Regions from separate parts of the Mesorhizobium erdmanii genome, predicted to be linked through region 1. Evidence: predicted binding sites of a transcription regulator. Region 1 holds the regulator's gene; each other region holds the start of a gene.
What was found. The regulator PhoB, encoded in region 1, activates phosphate uptake and scavenging genes when phosphate is short. The targets are predictions, from matches to a motif close to TGTCATNNANCTGTCAT.
Positions count from the first base shown of each region.

Region 2: EB233_RS31360 (ceramide glucosyltransferase) is a predicted target of PhoB. The motif match lies at 3,018-3,034, and genes of this name have one in related genera.
Region 3: phnF (phosphonate metabolism transcriptional regulator PhnF) is a predicted target of PhoB. The motif match lies at 2,111-2,127, and genes of this name have one in related genera.
Region 4: EB233_RS15880 (esterase-like activity of phytase family protein) is a predicted target of PhoB. The motif match lies at 2,483-2,499, and genes of this name have one in related genera.

Region 1 is NZ_CP033361.1:1,476,857-1,482,327, forward strand. Features, by position in the region: gene pstA (phosphate ABC transporter permease PstA) at 1-660, shown strand, start outside; gene pstB (phosphate ABC transporter ATP-binding protein PstB) at 657-1,460, shown strand; gene phoU (phosphate signaling complex protein PhoU) at 1,486-2,193, shown strand; gene phoB (phosphate regulon transcriptional regulator PhoB) at 2,315-3,004, shown strand; gene EB233_RS07135 (ROK family protein) at 3,264-4,505, opposite strand; gene xylF (D-xylose ABC transporter substrate-binding protein) at 4,777-5,471, shown strand, end outside.
Region 2 is NZ_CP033361.1:6,537,072-6,542,542, forward strand. Features, by position in the region: gene EB233_RS31350 (2'-deoxycytidine 5'-triphosphate deaminase) at 1-278, opposite strand, end outside; SAM riboswitch at 418-495, shown strand; gene EB233_RS31355 (O-succinylhomoserine sulfhydrylase) at 552-1,742, shown strand; gene EB233_RS31360 (ceramide glucosyltransferase) at 1,769-2,920, opposite strand; gene apaG (Co2+/Mg2+ efflux protein ApaG) at 3,138-3,530, shown strand; gene EB233_RS31370 (Hsp33 family molecular chaperone) at 3,764-4,795, opposite strand; gene argF (ornithine carbamoyltransferase) at 4,926-5,471, opposite strand, start outside.
Region 3 is NZ_CP033361.1:1,842,939-1,848,409, reverse strand. Features, by position in the region: gene EB233_RS08920 (zinc-binding alcohol dehydrogenase family protein) at 1-1,015, shown strand, start outside; gene phnF (phosphonate metabolism transcriptional regulator PhnF) at 1,337-2,086, opposite strand; gene phnG (phosphonate C-P lyase system protein PhnG) at 2,207-2,668, shown strand; gene phnH (phosphonate C-P lyase system protein PhnH) at 2,668-3,279, shown strand; gene EB233_RS08900 (carbon-phosphorus lyase complex subunit) at 3,281-4,393, shown strand; gene fosX (FosX/FosE/FosI family fosfomycin resistance hydrolase) at 4,390-4,809, shown strand; gene EB233_RS08890 (alpha-D-ribose 1-methylphosphonate 5-phosphate C-P-lyase PhnJ) at 4,806-5,471, shown strand, end outside.
Region 4 is NZ_CP033361.1:3,272,468-3,277,938, reverse strand. Features, by position in the region: gene EB233_RS15885 (GcvT family protein) at 1-2,306, opposite strand, end outside; gene EB233_RS15880 (esterase-like activity of phytase family protein) at 2,612-4,081, shown strand; gene EB233_RS15875 (L,D-transpeptidase) at 4,136-4,936, opposite strand; gene EB233_RS15870 (MATE family efflux transporter) at 5,120-5,471, shown strand, end outside.

The sequences.
Region 1 (5,471 bases):
GGCCTGCTCAACGCCATCTACGGCAGTATTGTGATGACCATCATCGGCATCATCGTCGGCACGCCGATCGGTGTGCTGGCCGGCACCTACATGGCTGAGTACGGGCGTTTCTCGAAGCTCACCACCGTGGTGCGCTTCATCAACGACATCCTGCTGTCGGCGCCGTCGATCATCATCGGCCTGTTCGTCTATGAGCTGATGGTGCGGCCGATGGGACATTTCTCGGCGATCGCCGGCGCCGTCGCGCTGGCGATCCTGGTCATCCCCGTCGTGGTGCGCACCACCGAAGACATGCTCAACCTGGTGCCGAACGCCTTGCGCGAAGCCGGCACCGCGATCGGTGCGCCGCGCTGGGTGGTCATCCGTTCGGTCGCCTACCGCGCCGCGATGTCGGGCATCGTCACCGGCATATTGCTGGCCATCGCCCGCATCTCGGGCGAGACCGCACCGCTGCTTTTCACGGCGCTGAACAACCAGTTCTGGTCGAGCAATCTCAACGCGCCGATGGCCAGCCTGCCGGTCACCATCTTCCAGTTCGCTCTCAGCCCCTATGAGGAATGGCAGCAACTGGCCTGGACCGGCGCACTCATAATCACATTGACGGTTCTCGCGCTCAGCATCTTCGCGCGCAGCCTGACCGGACGCAGAGAGGACAAATGAGCCAGATGTTGTCTCCAGACATGACGATCGCCGCCGAGGCGGTGGCCAAGGCCAAGATCGAGGTCAAGAACCTCAACTTCTACTATGGCCAGTCGAAGGCCCTGAAGGACATCACGCTGTCGCTGCCCGAGCGCAGCGTCACCGCCTTCATCGGGCCTTCGGGCTGCGGAAAGTCGACGCTGCTGCGCGTCTTCAACCGCATCTACGAGCTCTATCCCAAGCAGACGGCCGAAGGCCAGGTGCTGCTCGACGGCCAGAACGTTCTCGATCGTTCGCAGGACCTCAACCTGCTGCGTACCAAGATCGGAATGGTGTTCCAGAAGCCGACACCGTTCCCGATGTCGATCTATGAGAACATCGCTTTTGGCGTCAGGCTCTACGAGAAGATCAGCAAGGCCGAGATGGATGGCCGTGTCGAGCAGGCGCTGAAGCGTGCGGCACTGTGGACCGAGGTCAAGGATAAGCTCAACGCCAGCGGCCTCAGCCTGTCGGGCGGCCAGCAGCAGCGGCTGTGCATCGCCCGTACCGTGGCGGTGAAGCCGGAAGTCATCCTGCTCGACGAGCCGGCCTCGGCACTCGATCCGCTGTCGACCGCCAAGATCGAGGAACTGATCGACGAGCTGCAGGCCGACTACACGATCGTCATCGTCACCCACAACATGCAGCAGGCGGCGCGCGTCTCGAAGCAGACCGCCTTCATGTATCTGGGCGAGCTGGTCGAGTTCGACAAGACCGAGAAGATCTTCACGTCGCCTCGCGAGAAGCGCACGCAAGACTACATCACCGGCCGCTTCGGCTGATCGCACGCATACGAGGACCAGAATCATGGCCGAACACACGGTTGCAGCCTTCGACGAGGATCTCGGACAGATCAGCAGGCTGATCAGCGACATGGGCGACCTCGCCGGCTCGATGGTTGGCGGCGCCACTAAGGCGCTGCTGAATTCCGACAATGCTCTCGCACAGCGCGTGGTCTCCGACGACGCCATCATGGACGCGCGCCAGCGCGAACTCGACGACCGCGCCATCACGCTGATCGCCAAGCGCCAGCCGATGGCCGACGATCTGCGCCATGTCGTCGGCTCGATCCGCATGGCCGGCGACCTCGAGCGCATCGGCGACCTTGCCAAGAACATCGCCAAGCGCGTCGGCACCGTTGGCCTCAGCGCGACGCCGCGCGACCTGTCGCATTCCATCGACGCCATGGCGCAGCTGGTGCTGATCCAGGTGCAGGGCGTGATCGAGGAGTATGCGGCGCGCGATGCCGCCGCACTGGCGAAGCTGCGCGCCGACGATGAGCGCATCGACGTCAAATATACCTCGGTCTTCCGCGAATTGCTGACCTACATGATGGAGGATCCGCGCAACATCACGGCTTGCACGCATCTGTTGTTCTGCGCCAAGAATCTCGAACGCATCGGCGATCACGTGACCAACATCGCCGAGAACGCATATTACGTGCTGACCGGCACGCAGCTGCCCGCCAATCGTCCCAAGCAGGACGAAACGGCGATGTCGGCGCCGGCGGCCTGAACGCTAGAGCGGCTCATCGTTTCGAGGAAACGCCAAACCGCTCTATCTCTTTGTTTCACGCAATTCCGGACGGAAAACCGCTACACACTTTTCCTGGAATTGCTTTGGAGGTGACCAGTCGATGATCGCGCCACGCATCATGGTGGTGGAGGACGAGGAGCCGCTGGGGGTGCTGCTCCGCTACAATCTTGAATCCGAAGGCTATCAGGTCGAGGTGGTGCCGCGCGGCGACGAAGCCGAAATCCGCCTGCAGGAGAACGTGCCCGACCTTCTGGTGCTCGACTGGATGGTGCCGGCGGTGTCCGGCATCGAACTCTGCCGGCGCCTGCGGATGCGGCCCGAGACCGAGCGGCTTCCGATCATCATGTTGACGGCGCGTGGCGAGGAAAGCGATCGCGTGCGCGGCCTTTCCACCGGCGCCGACGACTATCTGGTCAAGCCGTTCTCGACGCCGGAATTCATGGCCAGGGTCAAGGCGCTGCTGCGCCGCGCCAAGCCGGAAGTTCTGTCCAGCGTGCTCAAGGTCGGCGACATCGTGCTCGACCGCGAATCGCACCGAGTCTATCGCAAGAAGAGCGAGATCCGGCTCGGGCCGACCGAGTTCCGCCTGCTCGAATTCATGATGCGCCATCCCGGCCGCGTGTTCTCCCGCAGCCAACTGCTCGACAATGTCTGGGGCGAGACGATCTATATCGACGAGCGCACCGTGGACGTGCATGTGGGCCGCCTGCGCAAGGCTGTCAACAATGGCCGTATGCCAGACGTCATCCGCACCATTCGCGGCGCCGGGTATGCGATCAGGGAAGATTGACTGCTGGCGTTTTTGATGGGCCGAGGTGCCCAACGCTTCGTCATCCACGAGCGAAGCGGACGCGCAGACCCGAGGATCCATGCCGCGACTTTGACGTGTTGCCACTGCGTAGAATTCTGCACCGCCGCGTCCCTCGGTCGACGTAACGGAATGGATCATTGGGTCTTCGCGACGGAGCTTCGCTCCTGCTTCGCCCAAGGATGATGACATCCGGGAAGCTGCAGCCAATCTCGAATGGCGGCGATGCCCTTCGCAAGGCCTACGCCACGTTCTTGCCCGAACCCGCTCGCCCCTGCACGCCCGGGGCGAAAATCTCCTGGTCGACGAAGGTCAGCGCGCGCATCGCGCAGCCTTCGCGGATAAGCGGCAATTCGTTTGGTTCAGTATCGAACGAAATCGATTTCGAGTGCTGGCCGCCGGCGGTCTGGGCGATGGCCTCGCGTAGCGCGGGCTCGATCAGGTCGAAGGCGGCGGCACTGACGCCGACCATGGCGACGGGCGCGGGATCGATCAGCGCGAACAGGCTGCCGAGGCCATAACCCAGCGCTTCGCCGGCCTTGCGATATGCTTCGCGCTCGGGGCCAGCTCTTTCGCGCGCCGTGGCCGCCAGGGTCCGCATGTCCGCGTCGCTGACGTCGACCGGCTCGGTGTCCTCGCCGAGCTGCTTGGCATTGCGCCAGATGGCGTAGTTGCCGGCATAGGCCTCGACGCAGCCGCGGCGTCCGCAGCGGCAGAGCGCGCCGCCGGGCCGATGGATCATGTGGCCAAACTCGCCGCCCGAGGAATGGGTGCCGGTGAACAGCTCGCCCTTCAGCACCAGCCCCATGCCGATGCCGTGAGACAACAGGATGGCGATGAAGTCGTCGCGGTAGCGCTCGGGGTCGCGCCAGCGCAGCGCCACCGCCATCATGTTGCAGTCGTTTTCCATGGTGGCGGGGATGCCGAACTCGGCTTCGAGTATGTCGGCGAAGGCGATGTCGGTCTGCGGCGTGATCGGCGACCACAGCATGGCCCGGGCCTCGGTGTCGGTGATGCCCTGGATCGCCAGCGCGATGCGGGCGACGCTGCGCACGTCGATATCGGGATCGGCGAGGCGCCGTCGTACGATAGCCGTGCATTCGCCGATCAGCGCCTCGCGCGACATGGTCAGCGTGTCCAGGCGGCGCTGTTCCTCCGATATCACCTGGCCGGCATAGTCGATGACGGCGACAGAAAGGAAATTCAGCGAAAGCACCACGGTCATGACGGTCGCGGCCTCCGGATTGAGGCCGAGGCCGACCTGCGGCCTGCCGCGTTTGAGCGAACCCACCTCGCTCGGCTTGCCTTCGGCCAGGATGCCTTCGCCGATCAGGTCGGAGGAAATTGCCGATATGGTCGAATGGCTGAGGCCGGTGGTCGCGGCGATCTCGGTGCGCGAGGGCCGGCCGGCCCGACGCACGGCCGCGATCACCATGGCGCGGTTGCGCCGGCGCAGATCGTCGTGGCGGATTCCGACCGACATGCTTTTCCACTTCCTCCCCGTCGCGGCGGTTCTTCCTGCCCCTCGAACACTGCCGACAACAGGTCAAATACTGGCAGAAGCGGCCGCTGCTGTCATTTATTTATTGCGGGGCTCGAAAAAAAGTTGCAGGCCCCTCAAAATCCATCAGAATCGATGTTGACAGCGTTTCGGCGATGCATCAGTATTTTTTTTGAGGCTCGAAAAAATAGAGCTTCTGTGCCGGCCTTTGGGCCAGTTTGGTCGCGCCTTACGCGGCGCAGGGAGGAATATCATGAAAAGATTCACGGCCGCCATCCTGGCGGGTGTCGCCATGTCGCTGACGCTTGCGTCGGTCGCGCAGGCGAAGGACAAAGTCATCGGCGTATCGTGGTCGAACTTCCAGGAAGAACGCTGGAAGACTGACGAGGCCGCGATGAAAAAGGCGATCGAGGCCGCCGGCGACAAGTACATTTCGGCCGATGCACAGTCCAATCCCGGCAAGCAGCTTACCGATGTCGAGAGCCTGATTTCGCAGGGCGCCAATTCGCTGATCATCCTGGCACAGGACGCCTCGGCCATCGGCCCGGCCGTGCAGAAGGCGCTCGACGAAGGCATTCCGGTCGTCGGCTATGACCGCCTGATCGAGAACAAGGACGTCTTCTACCTGACCTTCGACAACAAGGAAGTCGGCCGCCTCCAGGCCAGTGCGGTGTTCAAGGCCAAGCCGGAAGGCAATTATGTCTTCATCAAGGGCTCGGGTTCGGATCCGAATGCCGATTTCCTGTTCTCGGGCTCGATGGAAGTGCTCAAGGCGGCCATCGACTCGGGCAAGATCAAGAATGTCGGCGAGGCCTATACGGACGGCTGGCTGCCCGCCAACGCCCAGAAGAACATGGAACAGTTCCTGACCGCCAACGACAACAAGGTCGACGCGGTGGTCGCCGCCAATGACGGCACCGCCGGCGGCGTTGTCGCGGCGCTGACGGC
Region 2 (5,471 bases), 1.5 Mb from region 1:
CTTTCCAGCAGCGGCACGATGTAAACACAACCCGTTTCCAGCACGGCGCCATCGGCGAGGCTGAACTCATGCAGCTTCAGCCGGTCGAGTTTGTCGACAACCCGATGATCGGGGCCGGGCAGAAAGGAGGCGCGTACGCGGAAGGCCGTGTCGCCGAGCCTGAGATCGAGGCTCGCCGGCTGGATCTGGTCGGCATCGAGCGCGCGCGGCGACTTCAGCGCGCCGGACTGGAACAGCGCCGAAATGTCCTGATCGGGAAGAATGCCTGTCTGCCGCAAAGTCTGGCTCCGCTCGAAGGCCGGTCTCTTTGTGGCAGGTTCTTGCCGCAAAACCGCTGGACACTCTTGCGGAACCTGCCTGGTACAAACCTCTTAATGAAGCCGGCAATTGACGCAAGCGTGGTACGGGTCTAAAGGGTCGTTATCCCGTGGTGATTTGGCCGGTCGGCTTGCAGCCACGTTAAACAAGTCGCTAAAGGACCGTTGGCCGCGAGGCCGTATGGACCGGTTGCGACTTTCGCGGCCGGTTTTTTTGTGTCTGGAACAAAAGCGATGAGCAGCAAGAAGCGCAACTGGAAGCCTCAAACAGCCCTCGTGCATGGCGGAACCCTGCGTTCCCAATTCGGCGAGACCTCCGAGGCGATGTACCTGACCCAGGGCTATGTCTATGAAACGGCGCAGGCGGCCGAAGCCCGTTTCAAGGGCGAGGAACCTGGCTTCATCTATTCGCGCTACGCAAATCCGACCGTCGACATGTTCGAGAAGCGCATGTGCGCGCTGGAAGGCGCGGAGGACGCACGCGCCACGGCATCGGGCATGGCGGCGGTGACCGCGGCGCTTCTGTGCAGCGTCAAGGCCGGCGACCATATCGTGGCGGCGCGCGCGTTGTTCGGCTCCTGCCGCTGGGTGGTGGACACGCTGGCGCCGCGCTACGGCATCGAGGCGACCTTGGTCGATGGCACCGATATCGCCAATTGGGAAAAGGCGGTCAGGCCGAACACCAAGCTGTTCTTCCTGGAAAGCCCGACCAACCCGACGCTGGAAGTGGTCGACATCGCCGCTGTCGCATCGCTCGCCAATTCGATCGGCGCGCGGCTTGTCGTTGACAATGTCTTCGCCACCCCGCTGCAGCAGAAGCCGTTGCAGCTTGGCGCCCACATCGTCGTCTATTCGGCGACCAAGCACATCGATGGCCAGGGCCGTTGCCTCGGTGGCGTCATCTTGTCGGACAAGAAGTGGATCGACGAGAACCTGCACGACTATTTCCGCCACACCGGCCCCAGCCTGTCGCCGTTCAATGCCTGGACGCTGCTGAAGGGCTTGGAGACGCTGCCGGTGCGCGTGCGCCAGCAAACGGAGAGCGCGGCTAAGATCGCCGACTTCCTCGCCGGGCAACCGCAGATCGCCCGCGTCATCTATCCCGGCCGCGCCGACCATCCGCAGGCCGATATCGTCAAGAAGCAGATGTCCGGCGGTTCGACGTTGATCTGCCTGGACGTCAAGGGCGGCAAGCAGACGGCCTTCGCCGTGCAAAACGCGCTCGACATCGTGCTGATCTCCAACAATCTCGGCGATGCCAAGAGCCTGATCACCCATCCGGCGACGACGACGCACAAGAATTTGAGCGACGAGGCGCGCGCCGAGCTCGGCATCGGGGCTGGGACGCTCAGGCTGTCGGTCGGCCTGGAGGACACCGACGACCTTCTGGAGGACATCGCGCAGGCATTGCAGGCCGCCAAGTAGGGTTGCCAGGCCGCGCCGCGCGGCAATCAAGCGCGCGATGGCGTCTCTTCCAGTTCGGCGGCCTTGGTGCCTATGGTCATCGCATTGCCGCGCCAGTCGACGGCACCGCCGAGCCAGCCGCGTGCCCACATCGCCGGCAAGATCAGGTCGCGTACCATGATCGCCGCGACCATGCGCGGCGACAGGTACCAGCCCTTGGACCAGGCCAGCGCGCATTCCGGAAGGTAGAAGGCCACCAGCACGGCGATGGCCGTGAACGGGAGGCTGAGGCCGGCGCTTGCCGCCGCAACCAGCGCAAGCACCAGCGGCACAACCGCGCCGGTGAGGATTTCGGGCGCGAAGAACAGCGGGAAGGTGACCCGGCGCAGGCGCGCCCAGCGGGCCTGGCGCGACCAGATCTCGCCAAACCTACGCCGGCCAAGCGGCTGCTCGAAGGGCGCGGCGACGAGATTGACGCGCAGGCCAAGCCCATTGACCAGCTTGGTCGCGGCCGCGTCCTCGGCGATTTCGGCGGCCAGCGCGCGGATACCGCCATTGGCATCCAGCATCGGCTTGTTCCATAGCATGCTCTTTCCCTGGGCAAAGCCGAGGCCGAGCGCCTCGCCGGCATACTGCCATCGCGCCTGCAGCGTGTTGAGGAAGGCGCATTCGACCTCGGCCCAGAAGCCATCCGGCCGCGAACCGATCGGTGTCGAACAGACAAGGCCGGTGCCTGGCCGCCACGCCGCCATCAGATGCTGGATGTAGTCCCTCGGCATCAGCACGTTGGAGTCGGCCAGGACGACCCAATCGTGCCGCGCGGCTTCCCAGCCCTTGACGCAATTGTTGAGCTTGGGATTGGCGCTGACACGGTCGTCACCGATCAACAGCCGGGCCGGCACTTTTGGAGAGCGGCCAATGGCGGCGCGGATCAATTTGACCACCGGGTCGTCGGCATGGGCGACGCAGAAGATCAACTCGTAGCGCGGCCAGTCGAGCGAGAAGGCGCGTTCCAGCGTCTCCCGCGTGAACGGCTCGACGCCACGCACAGGTACGATAATCGACACCGGCGGCGATTTACCGGTTGGCCGCGCGATTGTGGCGCGCCGTTTCAGCTGCGAAGCGGCAAGCAAAATACTGGCTGAGTTTGAAAGGATAAGAGCAGTCGAAAGCGAGGCGGCTATGAGAGTGAGTTCCATCGAGATTTGGTCACTCCAGAAGAGACGGCCCGCATCGTGGCCGCTTTCAACAGACAGGGCGCCCGAGTCGCCCGTCCGCGCACACCACCATTGTCATGTGTCACTCAAATGACATTGTTTGCCGGCACGTGCCTTTCAGGACAGGGCGCGACAAGACGCGCATGTTGACCTGCCCGTCGGGAGCACCGAAAGGTATCGGATTGTTTTGGAGCCGCTTATGTACCGCGCCGTCACGCGCAACATCGAAGTGCAGGTCAGGCCGTTCTACCTCGAGGACCGTTCCGATCCTTCCGAGAACCGTTATGTCTGGGGATATCAGATAACGATCGACAACCAGTCGGACGAATTCGTGCAGCTTCTGTCGCGCTATTGGCACATCACCGACGGTACCGGCCGGGTCGAGGAAGTAAGCGGCCCGGGCGTCGTCGGCGACCAGCCCGAACTCAATCCGGGCGACAGCTATCAATACACATCCGGCTGCCCGCTCTCGACGCCGTCAGGCATCATGGTCGGGCGCTACACGATGCGCAACAAGCGTGGCGAGACATTCGATATCGCCATCCCGGCGTTTTCGCTCGACCTTCCGGGGACGCGGCGCACGGTGAATTAGCCTCTTTCTCCCCGTTTCACGGGGCGTTGAGGAAACGGTCCGCGTAGCGGACGAAAAGCCAATTGCTTGGCTTTTCGAGTAACGAACCTCCGGCAGGACAATCAGGGGCGGCGCCGACTCGGGAGACTTGTCTTCCCGCTCGATGCGCACTGCTGCCATCTAGCGAAAGTCGGTGCTGCCCGTCATCCGCCCTTCGGGCACCTTCTCCCCGTGAACGGGGAGAAGGAAAAGACTCACTGCCTCGCAAACTCCGCCGGGTCGAAGTCATACTGCGTCGAGCAGAACTCGCAGGCGACGTGGATACCGCCGTCCTCGGTCGAGTCCTTGATCTCCTGCGCGGAAAAACCCTCGAGGATACCGCGGATCTTGTCGCGCGAGCATGAGCATTGGTCAGCGACGGGGACGCCGCCGAAGACGCGCACGCCATGCTCGTGGAACAAGCGATAAAGCAGCCGTTCGGCGCCGACCGTCGGGTCGATCAGTTCGGTCGGCTCGATGGTGCCGAGAAGTGCCAGCAATTCCTGCCAGGAATTGTCGGCCGGATCGTTCGTCACGTCGCGCGGATCGCCGTCGCCGCCCGAAATGTCTGGAACGCGCATGCGCTCGGGCGACTGGGGCAGGAACTGCGCCAGGATGCCGCCGGCACGCCACTGCTCACGTGCACCGCCGTGGGCGGGCGTCAACAGTTTGGCGACCGAGAGCCTGATATCCGTCGGGATCTGCTCCGACTGGCGGAAATAGGTGCGCGCCGCGTCTTCCAGCGTTTCGCCGTCAAGCTGGACGATGCCCTGATAGCGCTGGGTGTGAGCGCCCTGGTCGATGGTCAGCGCCAGCACGCCGCTGCCGAGCAGCGTCTGCTGCGACGTCTCGCCCGCCGCAACCAATGCCTCGAGCCGATCGGCGTCGAAGCGCGCATAGGCACGCAGGGCCGAGGGCGTCGTGAAATCCGCCACCAGCATGTCGACCGGCCCGTCGGTGCGGGTCTGCAGGATGAACTTACCTTCGAATTTGAGCGAGGTGCCGAGCAGCACCGTCAACACACAGGCTTCCGCCAGCAGGCGGGCCACCGGCTCGGGATAGTCGTGGCGGCCAAGGATAGCGTCGAGCATCGGTCCGAGTTGGACCGTGCGGCCGCGCACGTCGAGCGGGCCGACCTCAAAAGGCACGACGTGATCGTCGCCGGCATAGCCGAATTCGCCGAGTTTGGGGTGATATTCGGTCACTTGATGCGTTTCCAACATGACAATACTCCAGGGCGCGGCCATGCCGCCCTCCTGGGGTGCATGCGTCCAAACGCGCTTGATTTGCGTGATGCGGCGCAGATAGGCATCGCGCCCCCGCAGATCAAGCGCCCGTGCACTTCAAGCACCAAGACACGTCAAGCACCAAGACACATCAAGCACCAAGACACCAGGCGAGCACCGCCTTCTGGGCGTGGAGCCGGTTCTCGGCTTCGTCGAAGACCACCGAATGCGGCCCGTCGATGACCTCGTCGGTCACCTCCTCGCCGCGATGCGCCGGCAGGCAGTGCATGAACAGCGCGTCCGGTTTGGCATGCGCCATCAGCTTGGCATTGACCTGGTAGGGCGAGAACACATTGTGGCCGCGGGCGCGATGCTCCTGGCCCATCGATACCCAGCAATCGGTGACGATGCAGTCAGCCTGGTCGACTGCCTCCTCGGGCGAGCGGGTGAAATGCAGCTTGCCGCCATGCGACTTGGACCAGTCGACATGCTTCTGCGCCGGCTCGCTGCCTTCGGGCACGGCGACATTGAGGTTGAAGCGGAAACGCGCCGAGGCCTCGATCAACGAGTGCAGCACATTGTTGCCGTCACCGGTCCAGGCGATGGTCTTGCCTGCCACCGGACCGCGATGCTCCTCGAAGGTCATGATGTCGGCCATCAGCTGGCATGGATGGGTGTCGTCGGTCAGTCCGTTGAT
Region 3 (5,471 bases), 370 kb from region 1:
AGCCGTTGTTTGCCGATCGCCCGGCGACCTTGTCGTCGAAGACCGACCCGCGCCGGGCGCGCCGCCGGCCGGCTGGGCGCTGGTGGCGGTCAGCCATGTCGGCATCTGTGGCACCGACTATCACATTTTCGAGGGCAAGCACCCTTTCCTCGCCTACCCGCGCATCATGGGCCACGAAGTGTCGGGAACGATCGTCGAGACCGGCGACGGCGTCGACCTTGCCATTGGCGAGCCGGTCGTCATCAACCCCTATCTGTCCTGCGGCAAATGCATTGCCTGCCGGCACGGCAAGCCCAACTGCTGCGTCAGGATCGAAGTACTCGGCGTCCATCGTGACGGCGCCATGTGCGAAAGAATTCTGGTCCCGGCGCAAAACCTCTATCCGGCCAACGGCCTGTCGCTGGCCGACGCCGCGGCGGTGGAGTTCCTCGCCATCGGCGCCCATGCAGTGCGCCGCGCCAAGGCCGAAACCGGCGCCCGCACGCTGGTCATCGGCGCCGGCCCGATCGGGTTAGGCACCGCCATCTTCGCCCGCATCGCCGGGCTCGAAGTCAGCCTGCTCGACATGAGCAGCGAGCGGCTCGGCTTTGCCGAAAGCGAGCTAGGCTTCGCCACGCTCGACGGCTCGACGAAAACGGGCGCCGAGTTGGTTCGCGACGCGACCGGCGGTGAAGGTTTCGACGTCGTCTTCGACGCCACCGGCAACACGGCCTCGGTCCAGTCGGCCTTCGCCCATGTCGCGCATGGCGGCGCGCTGGTGCTGGTCAGCGTCGTCAAGGACGACATCGTCTTTTCCGATCCCGAATTCCACAAACGCGAAATGACGCTGATCGGCAGCCGCAATGCGCTGAAGGCCGACTTCGACCACGTCGCCGCCTCGATCCGCAACGGCGCCGTGCCATTGGCGAAACTCGTCACCCACCGCACCACGCTGGAAGACACGCCGCGCGATCTCGCAAGGTGGGCGCATGAGAAATCCGGCCTGATCAAGGCGGTCATCGAGGTCGGGTCATAACATGGCAGACGGTGAACCCGGCCCGAATTGACGCCGCCCTGCGCAGTCGACCCCCACTCCGTCTCGGCTTCGCCGAGCCACCTCTCCCCCGATCGACGGGGTAGAGGAAGGGTGCGAGCCTGTTGCTGCAGCACCTCAACCAGATCGGCTCCTTCTTCCGCCACCAGCGGGCTCCTTTCCTCTCCCTCCGGAGGGGGGAGAGGTGGCTCGGCGAAGCCGAGACGGAGTGGGGGAAGGCGGTCCTCAAATGCCAGGCCGCTGACAAGCGAGCGCGACCGAGCCGGTCTGATATCAGCGTGAGTTAAACAGATCTCGTATCTTCTATAGCGCCGACAGCTTCAGCTCCACCCGCTCGGCCGGAAAGCGCGACTCGGAAAACTGGATCGGCTGTCCATCCGGCGTCACGTTGACGGCCACCGTGACCAGCACGATGGCGCCCGGCTGCAGGTCGAGATCGGCAAGGTCGGCCGCATCGGCATGGCGCGCCGACAGAACGGTCGATTGCCTGAGATAGTCGTCTATGCCGAAGCGGGCCAGCGACGCGGTGATCGAGCCGGTCTCGGCCATCGCCTTGTCGATGCCGGCAAAACGCCTCGCCTCGAACCAGCCGGCAGCGCGCGACACCGGCCGTCCGTCCGCTTCGCCGCGTGTCTCCAACCTGATCACCTCGGTGCCCCTGGCCAGGCCAAGCCCCTCCGCAACGCGCTGGCTGGCCAGCTCGACCGCGGACGAGAGCAGCACGATGTGCCGCTCCGACGTCTGTCCTTGCAAGCCCGTCGAAAAGCGCGTGCGCGCGCCGATCGGATAGGACAGCCGCTTGCGCGACAAAACGAAAGTGCCACGCCCCTGCTCGGCCCGCAGTACCCCTTCCTGGACAAGCGCCGATATGGCGCTGCGCACCGTGTGACGGTTGACGCCGTAGCGCTCGGCCAGTGTCACCTCCGGCGGCAGCGCGGCATTCTCGGCGAAGTCGCCGGTGGCGATCGCTTGCAGGATCCTGTCGGCGATCTGCCGCCACAGCGAGACGCCACTGCGCCGCTCGATGCCGTCGGCCTGCTGTCGTTCGATCATGGATTGCCCCCGCCTTCCATCCGATGTCATCCACCCGTCATGGACTCGCGTTAGGTAATATGTATAATTTGTATAGTTGTCTATATCAATAGACAAATTTAGCAAAGAGGAATGCTGCCTATGCGAGGACAGGAAGCCCGCGACCAGGCCGACCGCAAGGCCGCCATGGCGACGCTGGCGCAATCGAGCGGAGACGATATCGTCCGGCTCTGGAACGAGGCCGGCCTGCCCTCGCAAGCCGAATTGCTGCGCGGTCCCGAGACCGGGCTGGTGACGCTGCGCGGCCGCATCGGCGGCGGCGGCGCCCCGTTCAATGTCGGCGAGGCGACCGTCACCCGCGCCACCGTCCGGTTGCCATCCGGACAGGTCGGCCATTGCTACGCGCTTGGCCGCGACAAGCAGAAGGCGAAGCTGGCGGCGATCGCCGACGCGCTCTGGCAGGACCCTGCCCGCCGCGCCGAGGTTGAGACCAGGCTGATCGCGCCTTTGAGGTCGGCGCTCGCCACTGCCCATGAAAAACGCCGCGCCGAGACAGCGGCGACGAAGGTGGATTTCTTCACCATGGTTCGCGGAGAAGACTGATGGATATTGCGGCACAATCGATCGAGGGCGGTTTCGCCGATCCGGTCTTCAATGCCCAAGCCGTTTTTCGCGCGATCATGGACGCGATGGCGCGGCCGGGCAGCGTGCAGCCTTTGCCCGCCTTGGCCCGCCCGCCTTCGCCGCTCTCGGCAACCGCTGGCGCCGTGGCCCTGGCGCTCTGCGACAACGACACGCCGCTTTGGCTCGACCCGGCCTTGCACGCCTCGGCCGCGATCGTCTCCTGGCTTGGCTTCCACACCGGCGCACCGCTGGCCAACACGGCGGCCGATGCGCATTTCGCCATTGTCGCCGCGCCGGCCGAGATGATGGCGCTCGACGGCTTTTCGCAAGGCACGCAGGACTATCCCGACCGTTCGACCACGCTGATCCTGCAAGTCGGCGACCTGACCTCAGGCGCTCCGCTGCTGCTCGAAGGCCCCGGCATCGAAACCAGCGCCACGATCGCCCCGGCCCAGATGCCGCGTCATTTCATCGAGCAGTGGAAGCAGAACAACAAACGCTTCCCGCGCGGCGTCGACATCATCCTCGCCACCGCGGACGGCATAGCCTGTCTGCCGCGCACCACGCGCATCAAGACGATGGAGGCTTGAGATGTATGTCGCGGTAAAAGGCGGCGAGGCCGCGATTGCCAACGCCCACAGCCTGCTCGCCGATCGCCGGCGCGGCGACCGTTCGGTGCCCGCACTTCGTCTCGACCAGATCGTCGAGCAGCTGGCGCTCGGCGTCGACCGGGTGATGAGCGAAGGCTCGCTCTACGACCGTGAGTTGGCCGCGCTCGCCATTGTGCAGGCGCGTGGCGACATGATCGAGGCGATCTTCCTGGTGCGCGCCTATCGCACGACGCTGCCGCGTTTCGGCTACAGCAAACCGATCGACACCGGTACCATGCTGGTCGAGCGGCGTGTCTCGGCAACCTACAAGGACCTGCCCGGCGGCCAGTTGCTCGGCCCGACCTTCGATTACACGCACCGGCTGCTCGATCCCGAGCTTGCCGCGGGCGCCGATGTCGCCGAGCCGTTGCAGCGCGAGACGGAAGCGCAGGCCATGCCGCGCGTCTCGGCGATCCTCGACCGCGAAGGCCTGATCGAACCGGATGGCGAGATGCCTGGGGATCATGTCCCCGGCGACATCACCCGCGAGCCGCTGGAATTCCCGATGGCGCGCGACATCCGCCTGCAGGCTCTGTCGCGGGGCGACGAGGGTTTCCTCCTGGCGCTCGGCTATTCGACCCAGCGCGGCTATGCCCGCAACCATCCCTTCGTCGGTGAGATCCGCATCGGCGAGGTCGAGCTGGAACTCGACGTTCCCGAACTGCCTTTCGCAGCACCCCTTGGCACGGTGCGGGTCACCGAATGCCAGATGGTCAACCAGTTCAAGGGCTCGGCCAAGGCGCCGCCGCAATTCACCCGCGGCTACGGCCTTGTCTTCGGCCAGAGCGAGCGCAAGGCGATGGCCATGGCGCTCTGCGACCGCGCGTTGCGCGCCTCCGAACTCGGCGAGGACATTGTCGCCGCCGCCCAGGACGAGGAGTTCGTCATCTCACACTCCGACAATGTCCAGGCAACCGGCTTCGTCGAACATCTTAAGCTGCCGCACTATGTCGATTTCCAGGCCGAACTTGACCTCGTGCGCCGCATGCGCGCCGAATACGAGGCGCGGGAGAACCCGGCCAAGGCGGAAGAGAAGCGGGAGGCCGCGGAATGATCGAGGGCCTCTCCCACATCACTTTCATCGCCAGGGATCTCGACCGGATGACTGAAATCCTGACCGGAATTTTCGACGCCCGCGAGGTCTATGCCAGCGACGCCGAGCAGTTCTCCCTGTCGCGCGAAAAATTTTTCCTCATCGGCGACCTTTGGATCGCCATCATGGAAGGCGAGGCGCTGCCCGAGCGCAGCTACAACCACATCGCCTTCAAGATCGATGACGCCGACTTCGACCGCTACGCCGAGCGTGTCGCCGAGCTAGGCCTCGACATGCGCCCGCCGCGTCCGCGCGTCGAGGGTGAAGGTCGCTCGATCTATTTCTACGACGACGACAACCACATGTTCGAACTGCACACCGGCACGCTAGCCGAGCGGCTGAAGCGCTACGCCAAGGAACTTGAGGTCGCATCATGACCGACATCGCCACCTACAACTTCGCCTACCTCGACGAACAGACCAAAAGGATGATCCGCCGGGCGATCCTCAAGGGCATCGCCATCCCCGGCTATCAGGTGCCGTTCGCCTCGCGCGAAATGCCGATGCCCTATGGCTGGGGCACCGGCGGCGTCCAGGTCACCGCCTCAATCATCGGCCCTGACGACGTGCTGAAGGTCATCGACCAGGGCGCCGACGACACCACCAACGCCGTCTCCATCCGTGCCTTCTTCAAGAAGGTCGCCAATGTCGCTGTCACCACCGACACCGCCAGCGCCACCATCATCCAGACACGCCACCGCATTCCCGAACATCCGCTGACCGCAAGCCAGGTGCTGGTCTACCAGGTACCGATCCCCGAGCCGCTGCGCTTCCTCGAGCCGCGCGAGACCGAAACGCGCAAAATGCATGCGCTGGAGGAATACGGCCTCATGCATGTCAAGCTCTACGAGGACATCGCCAAGCATGGCCGCATCGCCACCACCTATGCCTATCCGGTCAAGGTCGAGGGCCGTTATGTCATGGATCCGTCGCCGACGCCGAAATTTGACAATCCCAAGATGCACCGCTCGCCGGCCTTGCAGCTGTTCGGCGCCGGCCGCGAAAAGCGCATCTATGCGGTGCCGCCCTTCACCGATGTC
Region 4 (5,471 bases), 1.8 Mb from region 1:
GCAAAATCGTCGTCCACCAACGCCAGCGCGACGCTCTTGCCGATCGTGTAGCCAAAGCCGCCCGAGGTGACGAAGCCGACGCGCCTGCCCTCGTGCCAAACCGGCTCGAAGCCGCTCGCGTCGGCATCGATGGCGTCGATCTCGAGCGTCACGATCCTTTGCGAGACGCCTGCCTGGCGTTCCCTGAACGCTGCTTCGCGGCCGACGAAATCGCCCTTGTCGAATGCGATGAAACGGTCGAGGCCGGTCTGGCCCGGCGTATAACCCTGGGTGAATTCGCGCGACCAGATGCCAAAGCTCTTCTCCAGCCTGAGCGCATTGAGCGCGTAATAGCCGATCTCGGCCAGGCCGAGATCCTCGCCGGCGGCAAGCAGTGTATCGCGCAGTGCGGCATGCATGGTTGCCGGGCAGCTGATCTCGAAGCCGAGCTCGCCGGCGATGGAGACCCGGGCAACTCGCGCTGGCACCATGCCGATGTCGAACCCGCCGCAGGCCATGAATGGCAGTGCCGCGGCGGACACGTCCTGATGCGTCGTGCGCTCCAGGATCCTGCGCGCGTTCGGCCCGGTCAGCAGGAAGCCGCCCGTCGTGTCGGAAACGTCGGCGACCGTGACGCCTTCCGCCGCGTGGCTTTCGAACCAGCGCATGTGGAATTCCCTGAGATAGTAGGAGCCCATCAGCCAATGGTCGCCACCGCCCCAGTTGATCGCGGTGAGGTCGCCCTTCAGCCGCCCGTCAGGCCCCAGCATCGGCGCCAGCCGCGCCTGCCCTGCCTTCGGCAGCTTGCAGGCAAGCAGCCGGTTGAGCCATGCCTCGGCGCCGGGCCCGGACACCGCATAGCGTGAATAGGCCGAGATATCGACGAGGCCGGCGGCCCGCCGGACCTGCAGCGCCTCGTCGCCGACGATGTCGAAGGCATTGGAACGCTTGAGCGTGGTGTTCTCGCGAAAACCCATCGGCGCGAAATAGGCCGGGATTTCCAGCCCCCACGACGCCATCCATTCGCAACCCGCGGCACTCATGCCGTCATAGGCGCCGGGGCGTTTCAAGGGCCTGCCCGCCGGCAGCCGCTCATTGGGAAATGTCATGACGAAACGGCGCGAATAGAATTGTCGCGTCGTTTGCCTCAAATACTCACGGTTGGCGGCGAAGGCGCCATAGCGGGCGATGTCCATGCCGAAAATGTCGGCCTGCGGCTCGCCGTATATCATCCATTCGGCCAGCGATTTGCCCACGCCACCGCCCTGGCTGAAGCCGGCCATGACGCCGCAGGCGACCCAGTAGTTCTTCACGCCACGCACCGGCCCGACGATCGGGTTGCCGTCAGGGGTAAAGGTGAAGGCGCCGTTGACCCATTTGCGGATGCCGGCACTCGCCAGGCAGGGAAAGCGCTCATGCGCCTTGGCGAGTTCGGGACTGATGCGGTCGATGTCTTCCGGGATCAGCTCTATGCCGTAGTCCCATGGCGCACCATCCATGTTCCAGTGCTTCGGGTTCTGCTCGTAGACGCCGAGCAGCACGCCCTTGCGCTCCTGGCGCAGGTAGGAAAAGCCGTCGAGATCGACGGCGATGCCGATCTCCCGGTCGAGTGCGGCGATCTCCGGAATGTCCTCGGTGATGAAATAATGGTGCTCCATCGGCGTTACCGGCAGATCGATGCCGGCCATGCGGCCAAGCTGCTTCGCCCACAACCCGCCGGCGTTGACGACATGCTCGGCGACGATGGTGCCTTGCTCGGTGACGACGTCCCAATGGCCGTCGGCGCGGGACTTCAACTCGACCACACGATTGCGCAGGATGATTTCAGCCCCACGCTTCTTCGCGGCGCCGGCATAGGCGTGCGTGGTGCCGTAGGGATCGAGATGGCCTTCGTTGGCATCATGCAGGCCGCCGAGCACGCCGGTGACATCGACAATCGGGCAGATCGCCTTGATCTCTGCCGGGGTCACTAGGCGCGCCGTCTCGATGCCGACCGACTGGAACACCGCCCAGGCCGATTTCAGCCATTCCCAGCGCTGGGGATCGCTGGCGATGTTGACGCCGCCGGTCATGTGCAGGCCGATATTCTGGCCGGATTCGGCCTCGATCTCGCGGTAGAGGTTGATGGTGTAGTCCTGCAGCGCCGCTACGTTGGGATCGGCGTTGAGCGCATGGAAGCCGGCCGCCGCATGCCAGGTCGAACCGGCGGTCAATTCGGCGCGCTCGATCAGCGCCACATCGGACCAGCCGAACCGCGTCAGATGGTAGAGCACCGAGGCGCCGACCACCCCACCCCCGATAACCACTGCGCGATAATGCGGCTTCAAGGTTCCCTCCCGGTCTGCCTGAAGCGGCACCTTATACACACTGGACATAAGTGTCTAGTACTCTGCGAATGCACGATGCCTTGTCGACCTGGGACTTGACAGACCATCAATTCCTTCGCCCGAGCGCATGTCCTTGTCGGCGCGCGAAACAGGCCAGCAGCCATCCATCCCGCACTTGTCACGCAAGCATCATGTTCGCGCCGTAGACCGCTTTGGGGGGCGCGCGGCGTCATCGATGTGCCGCCTCCTTTCAGCTTTTTCGTCTTTCGGCCGCTCCGGCACATCCGTCACAAAGAGGATTATCCATGAAACACCTGTACCGAACCGCGTCGCTCGGCGTCGCGCTGGCCGTGTTCACAGCCTTGACACCGGCGCTGGCCGACGGCGCCGCGACCGTCGGCGGCCTCGTCAACAAAGGCCTGGTCGGCGTCGGCCGGATCCCGGCCGCCCAGCGCGACAAGTTCGGCGAGACGTTCGGTTCAGGCTCCGGCATGGCGATCGATACCGCCAGTTGGACGCATGATGCCGGCACCTACAAGGGTTCGCTCTGGCTGCTCCCGGATCGCGGCTACAATGTCGCCGGCACCACCGATTACCGGGCGCGCGTCAACACCATAGGCATCGAATTCACCCCGGCGGCACCAGGCGCGGTCGGCCAGGAGCAGACCGAAGTCAAGGCGACGCTTGCCGACACCATGCTGCTCACCGACGACAAGGGCGCCGACACCACCGGCCTCGATCCCCTGTCGGATGTGCGCGCCGCCGCCGGCGACATGCCGATGCTGCCCGTCGCCACCAACGGCAAGCTCGCCCTCGACGACGAGGCGATCGTGCGGCTGCCCGACGGCTCGATGTTCATTTCAGATGAATACGGCCCCAACATCTACCGGTTCTCGGCGCAAGGCCGACTGCTGTCGGCGACCCAGCCGCCGGCGGCCCTGGTGCCGATGCGCAAGGGCGCGCCGAACTTCTCCTCCGACAATCCTGGTCCGGGTGCGTCAGAGCCCGATCCGAAGGATCCCGATACCGGCCGCCAGAACAACCAGGGCCTGGAAGGCATGGCGATGACGCCGGATGGCAAATTCCTGATCGCCGTGCTGCAGTCGGCGACGAGGCAGGACGGCGGCGATTCCCCTGCGACGCGGCAGAACACCAGGGCCCTGGTCTATGACGCCTCCGACCTCGCCCATCTCAAGCTGGCGCATGAATATGTCGTGCCGCTGCCGGTGTTCAAGGATGCCAAGGGCAAGACCAAGATCGCCGCGCAAAGCGAGATCGTGGCGCTGTCGGACACGTCCTTCCTGATGCTGGCGCGCGACAGCGGCAACGGCCAGGGCCTGAAGGGCGACACATCGCTGCTGCGCCAGATCTTCGTCGTCGACGTTTCAACCGCGACCGACATCGCCGGCGGCGCCTTTGATGCCGCCAACAAGCCGGTCGCTCCCAAGGGCGTGCTCGATCCGTCGGTGACGCCGGCCAGGCTGACGCCGTTCATCGACATCAACGACAATGCGCAACTCAATCGCTTCGGCCTGCACAATGGCGCGCCGAACGACCACAACAATCTCTCCGAGAAGTGGGAGGCGATGTCGCTGGCCAGTGTCCTGGACCCGAATCTGCCCGACGACTACTTCCTGTTCGTCGCCAATGACAACGACTTTCTCGCCCAGGACGGCTTCCAGGTCGGCGCGCCCTACAAGGCCGACGACGGCGCCAATGTCGACACCATGTTCCTGGTCTACCAGGTCACGCTGCCCGGCCTCGCCAAGAAGTAGTCGCCACTTCCAGGCGGACGCGCATGACGTGTCCGCCTGGAGAGGCCGTGAAGGCTACTTCAAGAATTCCGCATCCTTCGGCACGCCCGCATCGATCGGCTCGGCGGTCCTGCTCGACACGGCCATGATCTTGCCGGCAGCCGACAGGTTGGGACGCACGTAGACCTGGGCGGGGCCGTTGACCCGGCTGTAGAGGTCGATGATGTCCTGGTTCATGAAGCGCACGCAGCCCGACGATGCGTTCTTGCCGATGGAATCCCACTCCGGCGTGCCGTGCAGCCGGTACATCGTGTCCTTGCCGTCGCGGAACAGATAGAGCGCGCGGGCACCGAGCGGGCTCTGCGGGCCGGGCGGCATGCCGTCCTTGTATTTCGCCAGTTCCGGCCGGCGCTGGATCATTTCCGGCGGCGGCGTCCACACCGGCCACTTCTTGCGCGCCTGGACCACGGCGTTGCCGGTCCATCCGAACCCGGCCTTGCCGAGGCTGACGCCATAACGGATGGCCTTGCCGCCGTCGCGCACCAGATAGAGGAAGTGCTCGGAGACATCGACGACGATCGTGCCGGGTTTCTCTCCGGTCGGATCGGCCACGATCTGGCGCACGAACTTCGGATCGAGCTTGGCGACCGGGATGGCCGGCAGCTGAAAGCCCTCATCGGTGCGCGCGGTGTACATGCTGGCGGCATCGCCGAGAGCGGGCTCGCTCGGGCCCGACGGTGGCGCCGGCGCCACTGTCGGCGGTGCCACTTCGGTCGTGGTGCAGGCGGAAAGAGCCAGCGAAGTGGCACCCAAAGCGGAAGCGCCAAGAAACGCACGCCGGCTCAGGCGCTCGGAAAACTGCGAGATATCGGACATGAACCCCCCGGCTCTAATAGAAACGCGGTCCCGCGCGGGGAGGATCAATATCCCATTCCTGATGCTTTGAGAACATGCCGGGATCAAGGATGCCGGGACTGAAGCGGCGCGGCATGGACCTCTCCGCTTGAATCGGCGATCATCGGCGGCGGGCCGCAGAGAAGCTTTACCGAGTAGCAAGCCATGGACGAGAAAATGCCGGCGCGCCGGCGTACCGGCGACCTGACCAGCGGCCCGATCCCGCGCACGCTGCTTATGTTTGCCTTGCCTGTGCTGGGCTCCAACGTGCTGCAGTCACTCAACGGCTCGATCAATGCCGTCTGGGTCGGCCGTTTCCTAGGTGAATCGGCGTTGACCGCCACTTCCAACGCCAACTTAGTACTGTTCCTGATCCTGGGCACGGTATTCGGCATCGGCATGGCGGCGACCATCCTGGTAGCGCAGTCGGTCGGCGCCCGCGACCTGCCCGAGGCGCGTCAAATCGTCGGCACCAGCGCCACCTTCTTCTTCCTCGTCTCGGTGGTGTTTGCCGTCT